Regions from separate parts of the Cryptosporangium aurantiacum genome, predicted to be linked through region 1. Evidence: riboswitches for the same ligand, from Rfam matches in the RefSeq annotation. Region 1 holds a riboswitch; the other holds the start of a gene.

Region 1 (10,677 bases):
GCGCGAACGCCGCCGCGAGCGAGACGACACCGCGCATCCCGGCCCACGAGTTGACCGTGGGTGTCGGCCAGTAGGGCGATGGTGTTCGCGCCCGCACAGCGGGTGATATCCAGCGAACCAGATACGACGACGGGAACACCCAGAGGAACCGGCCCACGATCGTCACGCCCAGGATCGCCGCCGACCACCAGATGACCGACCCGGTGTCCTGCCCCTCCAACTCGGCGATCACGGCGGGCAGCTGCAGACCGATCAACGCGAACACGATCGACTCCAGGACGAAGTCGATCACCTCCCAGTTCGCGTCGGCCTGGAGGCGGGCCTGCGGCGTCGTGTCGGTCGCGGTGTTGCCGAGGTAGAGCCCGGTGATCACCACCGCCAGCACCCCGGACGCGTGGACGCTCTCGGCCGCGAGGTAGACCGCGAACGGCACCACCAAGTTCAGCGCGTTCTCCAGCACCGGCGATTCGATCCGCCTGCGCACCTGTCGCAGCAGGTAGCCGAGCAGCCCACCGATGACGACGCCCCCGCCGGCGGCCAGCAGGAACATCCCGCCGCCCTCCAGCAGCGTGATGCCACCGGCGGCAGCGGCCACCGCCGCGCGGTACGCGGTCAGCGCGGTCGCGTCGTTCACCAGGCTCTCGCCCTGCAGCACCTGCAGGTAGCGCCGGGGCATGCCGAGCTCGCGGCCGACCGCGGTGGCCGCCACCGCGTCCGGCGGCGCAACGATCGCCCCGAGCGCGAACGCGGCCGCCAGCGGCATGTCCGGGATTAGCGCCCACGCTGCCACGGCGACCAACACCGTGCTGAACAGCGTGTAGCCGACCGACATCAGCAGGATCGGCCGTTTGTTCAACCGGAAGCCGCGAGCCGAACTCCGCCAGGCCGCTGAGTAGAGCAGCGGCGGGAGGAACAGCGCCAGAACGAGCTCGGGGTTCAGCGTGTAGTCCGGGATGCCCGGCAGATACGACACGCCCAACCCGACGAGCACGAGCAGAATCGGGGGCGAAATCCGCAGTTTCCGGGCTAGACCGGCAACGAATGCCGCCCCGATGATCAGCCCGAACACCGCCACCAGATCTGCGGTCTCGAAATGCACCTGACCCCCCTCGTGAACCGACCTGCCGGTCGCCGCCCCCATCGTGCCAGCCACCGCTCCGACCACCGGGAACAATGGGTGGAGCGATCAAGGAGGCACGTTGGCAATCTGCACACATCTCGCCGAAGCGAAGGAAACGCCGCCGCAGGGTAATGGCTGCAAAGAATGTCTAGAAATCGGCTGGCGCTGGGTACATCTCCGCACCTGCCTGGAGTGTGGACATGTGGGGTGTTGCGACTCATCCCGTGGTAAGCACGCGACCGCACATTTCCACGAGGAGAAGCACCCCGTGGTGCAGTCCGCCGAGCCGGGCGAGAGCTGGAAATGGTGCTACGTGGACGAGGCACTGGCTCCGTAAGAAAGCCCCGTTAACGGACATGTTGGGGGCGTTGTCGCAGGTCAGGGCAGCGCCCCCCACAGCACCAGACAACAGGGCACACTAACCCGCATGCGTAGTCTTCTGCTTACTTTCCGTAGAAGAAGCAACAGCCGCCCCAAAACACAACCCAAGCAAAGCCCGCGTTCGTTACGGATCCTGCTGCTCGTCTCGTCGTTCAACGGGCTGACCCAGCGCGTCTGGTGCGCGCTCCGGGACCAGGGCCACACGGTGGCCGTGGAATTCGCCCGCGACGCGGAATCGATAGCCGACGCGGCCCGACGCGCCGACCCCGAGCTGATCCTCTGCCCGTTCCTCAAGGAGCGCGTCCCCACGGAAGTATGGCAGAAGTGGACGACAGTGATCATCCACCCAGGTCCCGTGGGCGACCGCGGCCCGTCCAGCCTCGACTGGGCGATCACCGAAGGCCGGAGCGAATGGGGCGTCACCGCGCTCCAAGCCGTCGAGGAGATGGATGCCGGCCCGGTGTGGGCCACCCGCACGTTCTCGATCCCGATCGATCCACCGACAAAATCGAGCCTCTACAACGGTCCGGTCACCGACGCCGCGATGAGCTGCATCGAAGAGGTCCTCGCCAAGATCTCCGACCCCGACTTCCGCCCCACACCTCTCGAACGGTTGGCGAAGACGCACGTCCGCCCCACGATGCGCCAGACCGACCGGGCGTTCTCCTGGGACGACCCCGCCGAGGCCATCGTCCGGAAGATCCGCGCCGCGGACGGTGCGCCGGGCGTCCGCACGGAGATCGCCGGGGTAGGGGTCTGGGCTTTCGACGCGCACATCGGCCCGCGTCAGTCGGACCCGCCCGGCACGGTCGTCGCGTGCCGCGACGGAGCCGTGCTGGTCGCTGCCGGAACCGGCAGCGTGTGGCTGGGCCACCTAAAGAGCATTCCGGACGACGCCGAGCGCGCCACCAACGGCGTCAAACTGCCCGCCGCCCTGGTACTCGGCGACCACCTGCCGGAAGGGCTGACCGCGCCGACCCCGGCGGCAGCAACCGTCGAGCACTGCGGACCCGGCCGAATCCACTACGTACGCCGCGGCGAGGTCGGGTACGTCATCCTCGACTGCTACAACGGCGCGCTCTCCACCGAAGGCTGCAACCAGGCCCTGCACGTGCTCCGCCACGCGATCCGGCAGGACACGCTGGCGATCGTGCTGCGCGGCGGCTCCGGACCGTTCTGCAACGGCATCGATCTGAACAGGATCGAAGCCACTGTGTCGCCGGCCAACCCGGCCGCCGAGGCCTGGGCGAACATCACCGCGATCAACGACGTCTGCCGCGAGCTCATCATGTGCCGCAGCCAGGTGACGATCGCCGCGTACAGCGGCAGCGCCGGTGCCGGCGGTGTGATGCTGCCGCTCGGTGCGGACCTGGTCGTCGCCCGCGACGGCGTTGTGCTCAACCCGTTTTACGAGATGGGCCTCACCGGCTCTGAGTTGCACACCTACACGCTGCCCCGCCGGGTCGGCCCGGATGCGGCCAAGCGGCTGCTCAGCGAGAAGCTGCCGGTCGGCGTGGCCGAGGCCGAGCGTCTGGGGATGGTCGACGAGGTCGGCCCGCGGGATCCGGGCCCGTTCGGCAACTGGCTGCACGAGGTGGCGCTGCGGTACCGCGACGAGGCCCTGCGGGAGCGGACGCTGCGGCGGAAGGCCAACGTCCTGGACCGGGATCTCAGCGTCCGGCCGCTGGACGCCTACGAGGCGCGCGAGCTGGGCGAGATGGCACAGGACATGTTCGACGACCGGCACGGTTTCGACGCCGCGCGGCGGGCGTTCGTCCGCAAGGAGCCACCGACCCGCACACCGGCCCGGCTGGCGCTGCACCGCGCTCCGGGCTTCGTCCGGCACTGAGACACACCCCTGCGCGAAGACCTACCGCCGTGAGAAAACGGCGGTAGGTCTTCGCGCAGGGAGGGGGAACCTTTCGCGCTACGACGCGCGGGTCACGCGGGACGCTGGACGGCGGCCAGCGTTGCTTCCCAGTCGATTGCGACGGCGTTGGCGTCACTCGGAAGCACCCGGACGGCCACGCGCGCCCCGGGGAAGATCAGCGGTACCGCAGCCGACGGCACCGGGTTGCCGATGCGCACCTCGTACGCGTCGGCGTCCGGGCGAGCGACGTTCAGCACGAACTCGTACAGGCTGACGCCGTAGGGGGTGCGCATACCGAGCGAGCCGCTGGCCACGATCGTCGCCTCCGCTGGCGCACCCGACTCCAGCAGGTCGGCCGTGCTCGGCCCGCCGGCGTGATCGGATGGAGCGTCGTCGATGTCGTTCACGTTCTGTTCAGCGAAAGGTCCCATGGCCAGGGACCGTACAAACGTTGCTGGATTATGTCGTCGGAACTGACGCGCACCCGTCAGTGCCGTCTGTACCCGGAACGCCTCACTCGGGCGACTCGCGGGGAAGAACGACGATCTGCGCCGGGTCGAGGCGTACCGAAACCTCGTCGCCGGGCTCCGGCGCGGTGGCCGGTGGGCAGTGCGCTTTCAGCGGTGGTGCGCCCGGTATCGCCAGCAGGATGTCGACTCGCTCCCCCGCGAAAGTCGCCACTTCGACCTTGCCCATGGCGTCCCCGGAAGTGGGAGTGAGCAGTACCCCGGCGGGCCGGACCAGGATCCGTTCGCCGGCGAAAGCCGGCGGGACCGCACCCCACGGCGTCGACGCGCCACCGTCGACGTCCACGATGTTCGTGAACCCCAGGAAGCGGGCGACGAACTCGGACGCGGGTTGCTCCCAGATCTCGCGCGGCGTCCCGATCTGGGCGATCCGCCCTTCGGTCATCACGACGACTCGGTCGGCGAGCGCGAACGCCTCGCGCTGGTCGTGGGTGACCGCCAGGACGGTGGTGCCGAGGCGGACGAACAGACGGCGGAGCTCCACCACCAGCCGTTCGCGCAGTTCCCGGTCGAGCTGGCCCAGCGGCTCGTCGAGCATCAGTAGTTTCGGCGACGGCGCCAGCGCGCGGGCCAGCGCCACCCGCTGCTGCTCACCACCGGAGAGCGTGTCGACCCGCCGCCGACCCGCGTCCGGGAGGCCGACGAGCCCCAGCAGCGAGCCGATGTCGGCCCGCGAATTACCGAAGCGGATGTTGCCCGCCACGTCCCGGTGCGGGAACAGCACGTGGTCCTGGAACATCAGCCCGACGCCACGGCGGTGCGGCGGGACGCGCGTGACGTTGACGTCGTCCAGGCGGACGGTTCCGGAGGACGGCTCCTGCAGTCCGGCCACGACGCGCAGCAGCGTGCTCTTCCCGCTCCCGCTCGGACCGAGGACGGCGACGACCTCATGGTCGGCGACCTCGAGATCAACGTCCAAAAGTGCATTCTTGTTGCCGAAACGGACCGACACGCCAGCGACCGACAGGCTCACAGCTCTCCTCCGGCATTACTCGGCCGCAGCCGGTCGAGCACGATCAGCGTCGTCGCGCAGACGACCATCAATATCGTGGCCAACGCCATCGCCTGACCGCTGTTGACCGCTCCCGGCCGACCCAGCAGCTGAGCGATCGCCACCGGGATCGTCGGGCTGTCGGCGCGGGCGATGAACACGGTCGCGCCGAACTCGCCGAGCGAGATCGCAAACGCGAACCCCGCGGCGGCGGCCAGCGGACGCCAGACCAACGGAGCGTCGACGCGCCACCAGACCCGCAGCGGTGTCGCGCCGAGCACCGCACCGGCCTCACGGAGCCGGTTGTCGATCGCCCGCAGTACCGGCAACACCGCACGGACCACGAACGGCACCGCCACCAGCGCCTGCGCGCACGGCACCAGCAGAGCCGAGTCCCGCAGGTCGAGCGGTGGCTCGTCGAGCGCGATCAGGAACCCGAAACCGACCGTCACCGCGGATGTGCCGAGCGGCAGCATCAGCAGCAGCCCGAACCCTCCGCTCAGCCGCCCCGGACGCACCAGCACGACCGCGGCACAGACGCCGACCAGCACCGCGATCGCGGTCGCGGCGATCCCGTACCGCAGCGAGGTCAGCACGGTCTCCCAGGCCGGTACCGGCAGCGTGCTCGACGTGTCCGAGTGCGCCAGCGCCCGCCAGTACGTGAGGCCGTAGCCGTCCGCGGTCGCGAACGACCGCTCGACCAGCACGGCCAGCGGCGTCATCAGGAGACCGACCAGCGCCACGAGGTTGACGCCGACGAACGCCCACTCGGCCGGGCCGCGCGGGCGCCTGGGCGTCGGTTCGGCCAGCCGCGCGGCCCGCTGCCGCCCGGTGAGCAGCCCGTCCACGAGCAGCAGCACGGCCACCGCCGCGAACTGCACCAGCGAGAGCACCGCCGCGCCGGAGAGGTCGAGCTGGTAGACCGTCCGGCGGTAGATCTCGACCTCGAGCGTCGCGTACTCCGGGCCGCCGAGGATCTGCACGATGCCGAACGACGTGAACGTGAACAGGAACACCACCGACGACGCCGCGGCGATCGCGGGCCGCAGCGCCGGAAGGGTCACCCGCAGAAACGTGGAGAGCCGCGACGCGCCGAGTACCCGGGCGGCCTCCTCCTGCCGACGGTCGAGCTGCGCCCAGACGCTGCCGACGATCCGCACCACGACCGCGTAGTTGAAGAACACGTGCGCGGCGAGGATCGCCCAGACCGTCCGGTCGAGTTCGACGCCGAGCAGCCCGTCCGGGCCGATCAGCGCGAGGAACGCCGCCCCGACGACGACGGTCGGCAGCACGAACGGCACCGTGACCAGCGCCTTCAGCAGCGCCCGCCCGGGCAGGGCGAAACGGGCGAGCATCGCCGCGCCGGGCAGCGCGATCAGCACGGTGAGCACGGTGGAGGCCGTCGCCTGCCAGACCGTGAACCAGAGCACGCTGCGCACGCCCGGATCGGTCAGCAGCTCGCCCGGCGCGCCCTCACCGAGCCCGAGGCTCAGCAGGGACGCGACCGGATAGGCGAAGAAGACCGCGAGGAAGGCGAGCGGAACGACGCTCAGCGCAAGACGGCGTTTGTCCACTCGTCGATCCACGCTTCACGGTTCTTGGTGATCTGGTCGGCGGGGAGCGTCAGCGGCTTCGCGGGAACCGCAGCGTACTTCGTGAACTCGGCCGGCAGCGGCGTGCCGTCGACCGCGGGGAACACGAACATCTGCAGCGGGACGTCCTTCTGGAACGCCGGCGAGAGCAGGAAGTCGAGCAGCTTCTTCCCGTTCTCCGGGTTCTCCGCGCCGTCCAGCAGACCGGCGTACTCGACCTGGCGGAAGCAGGTGTCGGTGACCACCGCCGTCGGCGCGTCGGCCGGCTTCTTCTCCGCGTAGACGACCTCGGCGGGCGGGCTGGACGCGTACGAGACGACCAGCGGCCGGTCGCCCTTGCCCTGCGAGCCGATCGTGAAGCGCTGCTGGTAGGCCTCCTCCCAGCCGTCAACGACCAGGGCGCCGTTCGCCTTCAGCTTCGTCCAGTAGTCCTTCCAGCCGTCCTCGCCCTCGGTAGCGATGCTGCCGAGCAGGAACGCGAGCCCTGGCGAGGACGTCGCCGGGTTCTCGACCACGAGCAGGTCCTTGTAGGCGGGCTTCAGCAGGTCGGCGTAGCTGGCCGGGGGCGCGATCTTCTTGCCGGCGAACCAGGCCTTGTCGTAGTTGACGCAGACGTCGCCGTAGTCGACCGGGGTGGCCTTGCCATCGGTGCCCTGCGTCAGCGCGGCCGGGACGCCGTCGAGACCCTTCGCCTCGTACTCGGTGAAGATGTCGGCGCCGACCGCCCGGGACAGAAACGTGTTGTCGACGCCGAACAGCACGTCGCCCTGCGGGTTGCCCTTGCTCAGCACGGCCTTGTTCACCAGCGCGCCGGCGTCGCCGCTGCGGAGGACCTTCACGGTCAGGCCGCTCTGCTTCTTGAAGTCGGCCAGCACCGCGTCGCTGACCGCGAACGACTCGTGGGTGACGAGCGTGACGGTCTTGGACTCGGTCTTGGTGTCGTCGTCCGACGACGAGCACGCCGCGAGTGCCGCGACTAGTAGTACAGCGGTAAGTAAACGTGGGGTGCGCATCCGGTTTCCTCCGGAGTCGAGCACCGGGATGAGCCGTTGGGGCGTGAAGTGTTCCGGCGAAGCGCCGGTTCTCCCTCCGCTGGCATTACCCAGAGCAGGTTCCACGGGTCGGCGACGCGATGGTCGCCCTCTCAGCCCGGCTGACCCGAGCTCCCCGGTGGACGGCTGACCGCCCACGACGCCGATCCTAACCGCGAGTGGTTGAGGTGCCCCCATTGCGGTCACTACCTCGGGCATGGACGGTCCACGGCTCGCCGACGCGCTGGAGGCGCTGCGCGCCTCGGTGGCCCGGGTCCGGCTCGGTCTGGCGGTGGTGGACGCCGAGGGCGCCCGCCGGTCGCAGTCCGAGCTCGTCGGTCAGGTGGACGACTATCTGCTGCCGAGGTTGCGCCAGCTGGACGCCCCGATGCTGGTCGCGGTCGGCGGCTCCACCGGGGCCGGCAAGTCGACGTTGGTGAACACGCTGGTCGGGGCCGAGGTGACGAAGGCCGGGTGGCTCCGGCCGACGACCCGCGCGCCGGTGCTCGTCTGCCACCCGGACGACGTCGGGTGGTTCGAGACCGACCGCATCCTGCCGGGGCTGTCGCGGACGACCGGGCGGCCTTCCGGGTCGGGTTCCGGGCCGGATGCCGACGCGGGTGCGCGCACGCTGCAGCTGGTGCCGCATGACGCCGTACCGCAGGGGCTCGCGCTGCTGGATCCGCCGGACATCGACTCGGTCGTCGCCGAGAACCGGGATTTGGCCGGTCAGCTGCTGGCCGCCGCGGACCTCTGGATCTTCGTCACCACCGCCGCCCGCTACGCCGACGCCGTCCCCTGGGACCTCCTGCACACCGCAGCCCAGCGCACCACCGCACTCGCGATCGTCCTCAACCGGGTGCCGCCCGAGGGTGTCAAGGAGATCGGCGACCACCTCCGTTCGATGCTCGCCGCCGAGCACCTCGGCGACACCGCCGTGTTCGCGATCCCCGAGGTCGAGCTGGAAGCCGAGCGCATCCCGGATGCGCAGATCGCCCAGCTGGGCATCTGGCTGGACGATCTCGCGGCCGACGCCGACGCCAGGGACGCGGTCATCCGCACGACGCTGACCGGGGCACTGACCAGCCTCCACGACCGCGTGACCGGCCTCTCCGACCAGCTGGACCAGCAGTTGCGAACCGCAGGCGAGCTACGCGGCCAGGCCGCCGAGCGCTACGAGGCCGCAGTGGACGCCGTCGACGAGGGCGTGCGCAGCGGCACCGTGCTGCGCGGCGAGGTGCTGGCCCGCTGGCAGGAGTTCGTCGGCACCGGCCAGTTCACCCGCAACCTGGAAGCCAAGATCGGGGCGCTCCGCGACCGGGTCACCGCGTTTTTCACCGGCCGCCCGCCAGCCGCCGAGGCCGTGGAGCACGCCGTCGAGGGCAACCTGCACGCGCTCGTGCGGGCGGCGTCCGACCGGGCTGCCGAGCAGACCACCGAGTTGTGGCGGTCCAGCCCCGCCGGGCGCGCGCTGATCCGCGACGAGCTGCGGCGGTCGTCGGCCGAGTTCGGGCCCCGCCTGGAGCACGAGATCCGCGCCTGGCAGGAGCGGGTGCTCGACCTGGTCCGGGACGAAGGCGGCCACCGCCGGAGCGTCGCGCGGCTGACGTCGTTCGGCGTGAACGGCGCCGGGCTGGTCCTGATGCTCGCGGTGTTCGCCCAGACCGCCGGCCTCACCGGCCTGGAGGTCGTGGTTGCGGGTGGGACGTCCGCGGTCAGCCAGAAGGTGCTCGAGGCGATCTTCGGCGACGCCGCGGTCCGGACCCTCGCGGCCCGGGCTCGCGACGACCTGCTGACGACCGTCGAAACGCTGTTGGACGACGAGCAGCAGCGGTTCTCGGAGCGGGTGGACGCCGTAGCGCCCACCGCTGACGAGACGACGGCGCTCCGTGACGCGCTGGCCGAGTTCGAGACCGCGCTGCGCTCGTACCTGCGGCAACCGGGGCTGGTGCGATGACACTGCTCGCCCGATCGGCCGCCGAACCCGCGCTCGCGCCGCGTCTCGCCGCGCTCGACCGGATCGTCGCGCTCGGCCCCGCGCGGCTCGACCCGGACGCGCTGGCGACCGCCGAGCGGCTGTCCGGTAAGGCCGCCCAGCGGCTGCGGCTCGGAGCCGAGCACACGGTCGTCGCGCTGGCCGGCACCACGGGGAGCGGCAAGTCGTCGCTGTTCAACGCGCTGGTGGGCACGGAGCTGGCGGCGACCGGCCTGCGTCGCCCGGTGACGTCGACGGCCCAGGCGGCGATCTGGGACCCGGACGGTGCTGCGCCGCTGCTCGACTGGCTGGGCGTCCAGCGTCGGCACCACCTGGGTGACGAGGGTGCCGATGATTTGGCCGGGCTGGTGCTGCTCGACCTGCCGGATGTCGATTCGGTGAAGGTGAACCACCGGCTCGAGGTCGACCGGCTGGTGGAGCTCGTCGACCTGGTGATCTGGGTCGTCGACCCGCAGAAGTACGCCGATTCGGCGTTGCACGACCACTACCTGCGCCCGCTGCGCACGCACGCCGACGTCACGGTCGTGGCGTTCAACCAGATCGACCGGGTGCCCACCACGGCCCGCGACGGCGTGCTGGCCGACCTGCGTGGGCTGCTGCAGCGGGAAGGGCTGGACGGCGTGCCGGTGCTACCGGTCTCCGCACGGACCGGGGACGGGGTGCCCGCGCTGCGCTCCCGGCTGGTCGACGCGGTGGCCGCGCACGAGGCGTCGGTACGGCGGCTGAACGCCGACCTGCGTGCACTCGGCGACGAGCTGGAACCGGTCTGCGGCCCGTCCGGAGCCTCGGACGTCGACCGGGCCGACCGGGCGGCCGTGATCGGTGCGCTGACCGAGGCCTCCGGTGCGGACGCCGTCGCGCTGGCCGTCGCCCGCACCCACCGCAGCCGGACCAGGGCCGCGACCGGGTGGCCGATGACCCGCTGGCTGGCGCGGGTGCGTCCGAGCGCGGCGACGCGTCTCGGGCTGCCGGGTGCGCGGCTGGGTTCAGGTCCGGACAACCCGAGCGAACTCGTCCGCACCGCACTCCCGGGCCCCTCGGCTGTGCAGCAGGCCCGAGTCGACACCGCACTCCGGAACCTCGTGGACCGCACCACCGCGGGTCTACCCGATCCGTGGCCGACGGTCCTGACCCGCGCCGCCACCGGCCGCCGTGAACAACTCCCCGAC
Region 2 (10,677 bases), on a different contig from region 1:
CCGCCAGGTTGCCGAGCACCGCGACGACCACCGAAACGATCACCGACAGCAGCGTGATGACGACCGCGGCCAACAGCTTCGCGGTCAGCACCCGGTGCCGCCGCGGTACCAGCGCGAACGTCGTCAGCGCGGTGCGCTGGTTCCACTCGCTGGTCACCGCGAGGATGCCGAGCACCGGCAGCAGCACGCTCACCCCGCCGGTGGCGAACGTCAGGAAGTTCTCCAGCGTCCGGGTGTCCGACGGCCCGGCGAAGACCCGCACGGTCACCAGCCCGACGACGATCAGCCCGACGCTCGCCAGCAACCAGCGCCCGGCCCTGGTGTCGGCCATCTTCCGCAGCTCCACGAGCGTGAGGCGACCCATCGACGGGGCCGCAGGCGCCGCCGGCCGTTGCACGGCGATCTGTTCGGCTACCGCGGTCATGCCGCCACCTCCTCGTGCTGGGCAGCGGTGAGCTGCAGGAACATCTCCTCCAGGCCGTTTCCGTCGGCCGATCGGAGCTCGGTGAGGACAACACCCGCCGCGGCGGCCGCACGACCGACCGCTTCGGTGTCCGCGTCGACCGAGAAGCCGCCGCCGGGGGCTCCGGCCGCCGACAGCCCGGCGGCCTCCAGGGCCGCGCGGAGCGCGTTCGGGTCGGTGGCTCGCACCCGGACACCCGCAGCGCTGAGCAGGTCGGCCTTGCTGCCCTGGGCGACGATCCGGCCGCGGCCGATGACGACCAGGTGGTCGGCGATCACCTCGACCTCGCGGAGCAGGTGCGAGGAGAGCAGCACGGTGCCGCCGCGGTCGGCGAACTCGCGGAGCAACCCGCGCATCCAGAAGATGCCCTCCGGGTCGAGACCGTTGGCCGGCTCGTCGAGGATCAGCACGGTCGGGTCGCCGAGCAGCGCGTGCGCCAGCCCGAGACGCTGACGCATGCCGAGCGAGTAGGCACCGACGCGGCGCTTGGCGGCCTCCGGCGGCAGCCCGACCCGGTCGAGCAGCGCGCGGACCCGGTCCCGCTCGACGCCGAGGACGCGGGCGGAGACGGCCAGCACCTCGTAGCCGGTGCGGCCGGCGTGCTGCGCACCGGCGTCGAGCAGGACGCCGACCTCGCGTCCGGGGTTGGGTAGGTCACGGTACGGCAGGCCGCTGACGGCCGACGTGCCGTGCGTGGGCGGGGTGAGCCCGCAGATCATCCGCAGCGTGGTGGACTTGCCTGCGCCGTTCGGGCCCAGGAAGCCGGTGACGCTACCCGGTTCGCAGCGGAACGAGACGTCGTCCACCGCGAGATAGCCGCCGTACCGTTTGGTGAGTCGGTCAACAACGATCATGGGTATGAGCGTCGCTGCGGACGGCGTCCCCAGGCTTCGCCCGGAAGGCTACGGCGGGTCACCGAAGTCGCAACGACGATCAACTTTGGTCGGTATCCGACCGCCTTCGGCGGTCGTAGCCTGACCGCATGGGCTCGGTGGCGGACAAACTCGAGGCGGACGCCGAGCCCGTCACCGACGAGGCGATGCTGCTGACGCTCGCGACCGACCGCCCGGAGCCCGACTCGTCGCCCCGGCGCCAACGCCTGATCGACGTGATCTGCGTGGTGGTGTCGGCCGCGCTGCCCTGTGGTTTCTGGATCGCGCTGGCGACCGGCCACACCGTGGTCGAGGAGCCGATCCAGTGGTTCGACCTGATCATGGCCACGGTGTGCGCCCCGCTGGTCTGGTGGCGCCGTCGCTGGCCGACGACGATCTCGGTCGTCGTCTCGGTGCTGGCCACCGTCGCGACGCTGGCCAGCATCGCGCAGGGCATCACGCTGCTCACGGTCGCGATCCACCGACGGCCGCGGCAGGTCCTGCTCGCCTCGGCGGTGTTCGTCGCGACCGGCGCGGTCTACAACATGGTGCGGCCGAGCCCGGATGTCCCGTACTGGGTCACGTTCCTCATGGTGAACCTGCTCGCCGCCGGTCTGGTGGCGTGGGGAAGCTTCATCAAGGCCAGGCGCGCGCTGATCGCCTCGCTGCGCGAGCGGGCCCGGCGCGCCGAGGAGGAGCAGCACCGCCGCGTCGAGCAGGCCCGCCAGCTGGAGCGCACCCGGATCGCCAGGGAGATGCACGACGTCCTCGCGCACCGGATCTCGCTGCTGAGCCTGCACGCGGGTGCGCTGGAGTTCCGCCCGGACGCGCCGCCGGACGAGATCGCACGGGCCGCCGGCGTGATCCGGGCGAGCGCTCACGAGGCGCTCCAGGACCTCCGCGACGTCATCGGCGTGCTGCGCGCCGGGGGCAACGACACCGAGCACGACCGGCCCCAGCCGACGCTCGGCGACGTGCCGGGGCTGGTCACCGAGGCGCGGCGGGCCGGGTCGACGATCGACCTGGACGTCCAGGTGGACGATGCGGACGCGGTGCCGCCGGTGATCGGCCGGACGGCGTACCGAGTCGTGCAGGAGGGGCTCACCAACGCCCGCAAACACGCGCGGGGCGCGGCGGTGCGGGTGATGGTGAGCGGCAACCGGCACGAGGGGCTCACCGTCGAGGTGCGGAACTGGCTGCCGCTTCGGAGTGCGGTGGTGACCGATCAAATTCCTGGTACCGGCACCGGCATCATCGGGCTCGGCGAACGCGTCGGGCTCGCCGGCGGACGGTTGGAGCACGGCCCCTCGACAGCAGGCGACTTCCGGCTGAAAGCATGGTTGCCGTGGGAGAGCTGACCAGGGTGCTGATCGTGGACGACGACGCGCTGGTACGGGCCGGGCTGACGATGATCCTGTCCGGCACCGACGACCTGCGGGTGGTCGGCGAGGCCGCGGACGGCATCGAGGTTAGCGCCGCGGTCGCCGCGTGCGCGCCGGACGTCGTCCTGATGGACATTCGGATGCCCCGGCTGGACGGCCTGGCCGCCACCGAGGCGCTGCGCAAGCGACCGGATCCGCCCGAGGTGATCGTGCTGACGACGTTCGACGCGGACGAGTACGTGCTGCGCGCGCTGCGGGCCGGGGCAGGCGGCTTCCTGCTCAAGGACACGCCGCCCGCCGAGATCGTCCGCGCGATCCGGTCGGTCGCGGCCGGCGAGCCGATGCTCTCCCCCACCGTCACCCGGCAGTTGATCGCGCACGTCGCCGAGGCGGGCGTCGACTCGCGCAAGGCGCATGCGACCCGCCTGCTCGGCCAACTCAGCCCGCGCGAGCTGGAGGTGGCCGAGGCGGTCGGACGGGGCGCCTCGAACGCCGAGATCGCCGGTGAACTGTTCATGAGCGTGGCCACCGTCAAGGCGCACGTGTCGCGGATCCTGACCCGGCTCGGGCTGAACAACCGCGTGCAGCTGGCGTTACTCGCTCACGACGCCGGCACGTAGAACGCGTGCTGCTTGCTCGGGGTCGTCGGCTTCGGTGATCGCCCGGACCACGACGACGCGGGCGGCGCCGGCGTCGGTGACCGCGCCGAGCCGGGCCTCGTCGATGCCACCGATCGCGAACCAGGGCCGGGTCGCAACGGTCGCGACGTGCCGGACCAGGTCGAGGCCCGGGGCGGGGCGCCCCGGCTTGGTCGGCGTCGGCCAGCACGGGCCGACGCAGAAGTAGTCGACGCCGGGCTCCGCGTCGGCGGCCGCGGCCTGCTCCGGCGAGTGCGTGGAACGCCCGATCAGCACGTCGTCACCGAGGATCCGGCGGGCCCAGGTCACCGGCAGGTCGTCCTGGCCCAGGTGCAGGACGTCGGCTCCGACGGCCAGCGCGACGTCGGCCCGGTCGTTGACCGCGAGCAGCGCGCCGTGCCGCTCGCAGGCCTCCTTCAGGATCTCGAGGCGCTGGAGCTCGTGGCGCGCTTCGATGCCCTTCTCGCGCAGCTGGATGATGTCGACGCCGCCGGCGAGGACGGCGTCGGCGAACTCGGCGAGGTCGGGCCGGTCGGGCGTGCACAGGTAGAGCCGCGCGTCCGCCAGCCGCGCCCGGGCGGTCGTCATTCGGGCACCGGTGGGGACGAGGCCTGGGCGTACCAGCGGCGGGGCACCCGCCCGGCGCGGTAGGCCAGCCGGCCGCTCTCGACCGCGAGCCGCATCGCGGTGGCCATCGCGACCGGGTCGCGGGCGCCGGTGACCGCGGTCGCGAGCAGCACGCCGTCACAGCCGAGCTCCATCGCCAGCGCGGCATCGCTGGCGGTGCCGATCCCGGCGTCGAGGATGACCGGAACGGGCGCCTCCTCGACGATCAACGCGATGTTGTGCGGGTTCCGGATCCCGAGCCCCGACCCGATCGGCGAACCGAGCGGCATCACGGCCGCGCAGCCCACCTCGGCCAGCCGCCGGGCGAGGATCGGGTCGTCGTTGGTGTACGGCAGCACGATGAACCCGTCGGCGACCAGTTGCTCCGCCGCGGTGAGCAGCTCGACCGGGTCCGGCAGCAGCGTCCGGTCGTCGGCCACCACTTCGAGCTTCACCCAGTCGGTCTCCAGCGCCTCCCGGCCGAGGCGTGCGGTGAGCAGCGCCTCGGCGGCGGTGCGACACCCGGCGGTGTTCGGCAGCGCCTCGATGCCGCACTCGCGGAGCAGCGGAAACACGCCCGTGCCCGTCTCGACGTCGACCCGGCGGAGCGCCACCGTCGTCAGCACGGTGCCGGACGCGCGGAGCGCCTCCCCGAGCACCGCGAGGCTGATCGCACCACCGCCGGTCCCCATCACGAGCCGGGATGCCAGTGGCTTCCCGGCGATGATCAGCGCGTCCGTCTCAACCACCTTGCACCGCCGTAATGATCTCCACGGTGTCCCCGTCGACCAGCTGGGTCCCGGCCCAGCCGCCGCGCGGCACCACCTCTCCGTTGACCGCCACCGCGACGCCCTGCGCGAATCCGGCCGGGCGCTGCGTCACCTCCTGGACGATCGCCGCGATCGTGGGCGGCTCCGCCACGTCGATCCGCCGGCCGTTCACTCGCAGCGTCGTCATCGCCCACCCCCGCGATGCGCCGCCCGCGGCACTCCCGCCGCGTCGGCCTCGCCGGGACCCGTGGCACGGGATGTTCCCGCTGCTGCGGGGAAGCGGTCGGGGGCGAACGCGCCGGCGACGGCCGCGTCCGGCGTGTGCCCCGCGCCGGTGACCAGGTGCGTGATGATCGCGGCCGTGAGCGGCGCCAGCAGGATTCCGTTACGCCCGTGCCCGGTCGCCACCAGGGTGTCGCCGCCGACCCACCCGACCAGCGGCGCTCCGTCCGTGCTCATCGGCCGCAGCCCGGCCGACGTCTCGACCAGCGCGTACTCGTCGATCGACGGCAGCACCCTGCGCGCGTCGGTGAGCAGCCGGTGGACCCCTCCGGCGGTGACCGTCCGGTCGAAGCCGACCTCGTCCTGGGTGGCCCCGACGACGAGTTCGCCGGTCGTCCGCGGAACCAGGTACACCCCGCGGCCGTCGACCAGTGCCCGCACCGTCCGGGTGAGCACCGGCGTGTGCCGCCCGGCGACCAGCCGCACGTTCTCGCCGCGCACCGGACGGACCAGCCCGGCGAGCGTCGGCGTGAGCCGCGGTGTCCAGGCACCCGCGGCGAGCACCATGACGTCGGCATCGAGCGTGAGCGGTGCTTCCACGGTGTCGGTGACGACGTGGACGCCGACGACTTCCAGCGCGGCCCAGAGCGCCCGCAACAGTGCCCGGTTGTCGACGCTGTGGTCGCCCGGCACGCTCAGCCCGCCCCGGACGCCCGGGGCGAGCGCCGGCTCGGACCGGCGGCAGGCCGTGCCGGTGAGCCGCTCGACGTCGAGGCCGAGCGTGGCCAGCCGGGCCGCGAGCTCGTCCAGGGCTGCCACGTCGTCCGCGCTGTACCCCGCGACGAGCGTGCCGGTCGTCCGGTAGCCGGGGTCGATGCCGGTGGACGTCAGGTCGGCCGCGAACGCCGGCCAGGCGTCGACGGCACGGCGACCGGCGGCGAGCAGGGCCGGTTCGGTGGGGTGGGCCTCGGTGATCGGCGCGAGCATGCCGGCCGCGATCCGGCTCGCACCCTGGGCCGGGTCCGGCTCGATCAGCGTGACGTCGGCGCCTGCCCGGGCCAGCTGCCAGGCGCACGAGAGCCCGATCACCCCGCCCCCGACGACCGCGACACGGACGGCGCTCACGACGGCGCTCCAGCCACCGCCCCGGCCGACGTGGACTCAGCCGCGGCGACCGGGCTGGGGTGGCCGGCTGGGTCGTCGGCCGTGGGGTGGCCGACGGGGCCGTGGCCCGCGCCGACCGAGTAGCTGGTCGCGACCGCCCTCGTCACGTACCGCTTGGCCACCGCGACGGCGTCCGGCAGCGTGTCGCCACCTGCCAGCCGGGCGGCGATCGCGGCGGCCAGCGTGTCGCCGCTGCCGTGCGTGTTGCCGGTCTCGATCCGTTCGGCGTCCAGCCACCAGGAGGTGACGCCGTCGGTGAGCAGGTCACGGCTGCGCGGGCCGGTGCCGTGGCCGCCCTTGACCAGGGCGTGCTCCGCCCCGAGCGCGAGCAGTGCCCGGGCGGCGTCCGGCTGGTCGCGCGTCCCGACCAGCAACGCTGCCTCGTCGAGGTTCGGGGTCACCACCGTGGCCAGCGCGAACAAGTCGCGCAGCGCGGCCAGAGCGTCGGCCCGGAGCAGCGGGTCGCCGTGCATCGACGCGCACACCGGGTCGACAACCAGCGGGATCGTCCCGCCGCGCCCGATGCCGTGCTCGCGGAACGCCGTGGCGATCGCCTCGATGATCGGCGCCGACGCGAGCATCCCGGTCTTCACCGCGGTCGGGCGGAGGTCTCCGACGACCGACGCGATCTGGTCGGCGACGATCTGCGGCGGTATCTCGTGGACGCCGGTGACCCCGACCGTGTTCTGCACGGTCACCGCCGTGACCGCGGTGGTGCCGTGAACGCCGAACGCGGCGAACGTGTGCAGGTCGGCCTGCAGACCGGCCCCGCCCCCCGAGTCCGACCCCGCCACGGTCATCGCCACCGTGGGCCTGTTCACGGCTCCACCACGGGCAGGTAGATCTTGGCGCCTGCGGCCTGGAACTCGGCGGACTTCGCGGCCATGCCGGCCTCGGCAAGCGCCAGGTTGGGTGCGGCGGCCGGCTCCGTGGCGTCCGCATAGCTTGTACGCAGGTCGTGCGAGATGCGCATCGAGCAGAACTTCGGACCGCACATCGAACAGAAGTGCGCGGTCTTCGCCGGCGCAGCCGGCAGTGTTTCGTCGTGGTAGGACTGCGCGGTCTCCGGGTCGAGCGCCAACGCGAACTGGTCGGCCCAGCGGAACTCGAAGCGCGCGTCGGAGAGCTGGTCGTCGTGGTCCTGGGCGCCGGGGTGCCCCTTGGCGACGTCGGCCGAGTGCGCGGCGATCTTGTACGCGATGACGCCCGCCTTGACGTCGTCCCGGTCCGGGAGTCCGAGGTGCTCCTTCGGCGTGACGTAACAGAGCATCGCGGTGCCGTGCCACGCGATCATCGCGGCGCCGATCGCGGACGTGATGTGGTCGTAGCCGGGCGCGACGTCCGTGGCCAGCGGGCCGAGCGTGTAGAACGGTGCCTCGTCGCACCATTCCTGCTGGAGCTTCACGTTCTCGGCGATCTTGTCCATCGGCACGTGCCCCGGACCTTCGATCATCGTCTGGACGCCGTGGGCCTTGGCGACCTGGGTCAGCTCACCGAGCGTGCGGAGTTCCGCCAGCTGAGCGTCGTCGTTCGCGTCGTAGACCGAGCCGGGCCGCAGACCGTCACCGAGTGAGAACGTGACGTCGTAGTCGCGCAGGATCTCGCAGAGCTCGGCGAAGTGCGTGTAGAGGAAGTTCTCCCGGTGGTGGGCCAGGCACCACGCGGCCAGGATCGAACCACCGCGGGACACGATGCCGGTCTTCCGGCCGACCGTGAGCGGGATGTAGGCCATCCGGACGCCTGCGTGGACGGTCATGTAGTCGACGCCCTGCTCGCACTGCTCGATGACGACGTCGCGGTAGACGTCCCAGGACAGCTTCGTCGGGTCGCCGTTGACCCGTTCGAGCGCCTGGTAGATCGGGACGGTGCCGATCGGGACCGGCGAGTTGCGCAGGATCCATTCGCGGGTCTCGTGGATGCGCGGGCCGGTGGAGAGGTCCATGACGGTGTCGGCGCCCCAGCGGGTCGCCCAGACCATCTTCTCGACCTCCTCGGCGGGCGAGGAGGTGACCGCCGACGTGCCGATGTTCGCGTTGACCTTCACCAGGAAGCGCTTGCCGATGATCATCGGTTCGCACTCCGGGTGGTTGACGTTCGCCGGTAAAACCGCGCGGCCTGCGGCGATCTCGTCGCGCACCACCTCGGCCGGTAGGTGCTCGCGGGCGGCGACGTACGCCATCTCGGTGGTGATCTCGCCGGCGCGGGCGGCCAGCAGCTGGGTGGGGTAGTTGCGTGGCCAGGCCTTCCGGATCTTCGGCAGGCCGTTGTCCAGGTCGGGCCGGAAATCGGACTCGGTGTACGGGCCGGAGGTGTCGTAACGCTCGACCACCTGGCCGGTGGTCAGTTCGATCTCCCGCACCGGGACGCGTAGTTCGCCCCGGTATGCCTTGCGGCTCGCCGGAAGAGGACCAACAGAGATAACACGGCTCATGTGAGCGCTCCCTACGCCGGCATTACCCGGTCAGGTTCGAGCGGTCGGCGGCACCGTCCTGGTCGGACAGCCACCCTCTCAGCCCGCTTTCGGCGCGAGCTCCCGCGTACAAGTGACGCGGCCACCATAACCCCGAGACCGGCCGACGGAACAGCCCACGGCGCGCGGGCTGTTCCGCCTTCACGCGCGGATCGACGCGAAAGCGGCCTCTAAGGGCGGCTTAGAGGCCGCTTTCGCGTCAGGCGACGGGCTGGGGCTCGCGGACGTGGATCGTGGGGACGACCGCGACGGCCAGTGCCGCTGCGCACGCGGCCGAAGCGAACGCCACCGGGTAGCCCGCGTGCGTCACGACCGCACCGAGCACCGGCGCGGTCAGCGCGGCGACCGCGTTCTGCCCGGTGTTGTGGATGCCCAACGCACGCCCGGCCCACCCCGGCCCGGCGTATTCGGCCACCGCGGTGAACGAGAGCCCGTTCGTCGACACCGACACGACGGCGGCCGCGACCAGCGCGGTCACCGCCACGCCCGGCACGCCGGCGGCTCCGGCCGCGAGCAGCGCGACGACGACGCCGGTGGTGCCGGCGAGCACTCGCATCGGCCCGGTGCGGCTGCCGGCTCGGTCGGACCACCAGCCGGCCATCAGACGTGCCGCCGCCCCGCCGAACGCGGCGACCGCGAGCAGCCGACCGGCCTGCGCGGCGTCCCAGTGTTCGACGTCGACCAGGAACACCAAACCGAACGTCGCGACCGCGAACTGCGGGAAGACCAGCAGGGCGCCGGAGCCGTGCAGCCGCCAGAGCATCGGAGTGCGGTATGGGCTCCCGGCTTCGGACGCTCCGCCGGACTCGACCCGCGCCGGATCGCGCACGACGACCGCGATCAGCACCGCGGTCACCAGGCACGCCGCGGCCAGGAACACGAGCGCGGGGGCGCGGCCGGATTCGCTGAGCACCGGCACCGCGACCGCGGCCACCGCGACGCCGAGCGGCTGCGCCATCTGGCGGATGCCCATGGCCAGCCCACGCTCGGCGGCGCCGAACCAGCCCAGGATCAGCCGCCCGCTGGCCGCGTTCACCGAGCCCGCGGCGGCACCGCCGACGACGAGGCAGGCCCCGAGCGCGATCGGGCCGGACACCGCGGCCGCGACCAGCAGCGCCACGCCCGCCCCGGCCAGCCCCAGCCCGATGACGCCGCGCTCGCCGTAGCGGTCGGCCAGTGCACCCCAGACCACCAGCGTCGCCAGTAGTCCAAGCGACGGGCACGCGACCAGGACGGCGGCCTCGGTGAGCGAGAGGCCGTCGGCGCGGAGACGCGGGAGGAGGTACGGCAGCCCGTAGAGGAACGCGCACCCGGCCGTCATCCCGGCCACGCCCGCCGCCAACACCACCCAACGCCGCCTTGATTCCATATTTCGAGATTAGCGTCTCGATATATGAGATCTGAAGCAGGGGTGGCAGGCTGTTCCCATGAACACCGAGCCGGTCACGCCCACCGCGCCACGGCCGATCCGCCGGGCGATCATGACCCAGTGGTGGCGGGAGCTGGCGTTCCTGCACTGGCCGGTCGAGCCGTCCGTGGTGGCACCATTGCTCCCGGCGGGCACCTGTCCCGACACGCTCGACGGCGTGACCTACGTGGGGCTGATCGGCTTCCGGATGGACCGGGTCGGCCTGGGCGTCGGCGTGCCGTACTTCGGCCGGTTCGCCGAGACGAACGTGCGGCTCTACTCGGTGGACGCCGCCGGTCGGCGCGGCGTCGTCTTCCGGTCGCTGGACGCCGCACGCCTACTGCCCGTAGTCATCGGGCGGACGCTCTTCGGGCTGAACTACGTGTGGTCGCGGATGGCGATCCGGCGGCGCCCGGACGGGTCGTACACGTACGAGAGCGTCCGCCGCTGGCCCGACGCCGGGCCGCGCACGGCGTTCACCGTGGTACCGGGCGGTCCGGCGCCGGCCGAACCACTCAACGACTTCCTCACCGCACGCTGGGGCCTGCACACCGTCTCGCGCGGCCGGACGATCTACCTCCCGAACGAGCACCCGGCCTGGCCGCTACACAGCGCAACCCTCACGGACCTGGACGAGACCCTGCTGACCGCCGCCGGCCTGCCCGCCCCGAGCGGCCCGCCG

The links. A riboswitch is a leader RNA that binds a small molecule or an ion and turns the genes downstream of it on or off. The one in region 1 is predicted to bind thiamine pyrophosphate.
Region 2: linked by a shared signal. The riboswitch ahead of thiC (phosphomethylpyrimidine synthase ThiC) and the one ahead of BUB75_RS10750 (thiamine ABC transporter substrate-binding protein) in region 1 are both predicted to bind thiamine pyrophosphate.

The regions. Positions count from the first base shown of each region.
Region 1 is NZ_FRCS01000002.1:849,524-860,200, forward strand. Features, by position in the region: gene BUB75_RS10720 (Na+/H+ antiporter) at 1-1,099, opposite strand, end outside; gene BUB75_RS48460 (UBP-type zinc finger domain-containing protein) at 1,200-1,457, shown strand; gene BUB75_RS10730 (enoyl-CoA hydratase-related protein) at 1,548-3,350, shown strand; gene BUB75_RS10735 (hypothetical protein) at 3,443-3,802, opposite strand; gene BUB75_RS10740 (ABC transporter ATP-binding protein) at 3,885-4,871, opposite strand; gene BUB75_RS10745 (ABC transporter permease) at 4,868-6,463, opposite strand; gene BUB75_RS10750 (thiamine ABC transporter substrate-binding protein) at 6,439-7,494, opposite strand; TPP riboswitch at 7,565-7,652, opposite strand; gene BUB75_RS10755 (dynamin family protein) at 7,730-9,469, shown strand; gene BUB75_RS10760 (GTPase) at 9,466-10,677, shown strand, end outside.
Region 2 is NZ_FRCS01000004.1:599,437-610,113, forward strand. Features, by position in the region: gene BUB75_RS17145 (ABC transporter permease) at 1-424, opposite strand, end outside; gene BUB75_RS17150 (ABC transporter ATP-binding protein) at 421-1,317, opposite strand; gene BUB75_RS17155 (sensor histidine kinase) at 1,446-2,693, shown strand; gene BUB75_RS17160 (response regulator) at 2,672-3,337, shown strand; gene thiE (thiamine phosphate synthase) at 3,311-3,943, opposite strand; gene thiG (thiazole synthase) at 3,940-4,653, opposite strand; gene thiS (sulfur carrier protein ThiS) at 4,703-4,918, opposite strand; gene thiO (glycine oxidase ThiO) at 4,915-6,078, opposite strand; gene thiD (bifunctional hydroxymethylpyrimidine kinase/phosphomethylpyrimidine kinase) at 6,075-6,917, opposite strand; gene thiC (phosphomethylpyrimidine synthase ThiC) at 6,935-8,548, opposite strand; TPP riboswitch at 8,540-8,664, opposite strand; gene BUB75_RS17195 (MFS transporter) at 8,787-9,935, opposite strand; gene BUB75_RS17200 (YqjF family protein) at 10,015-10,677, shown strand, end outside.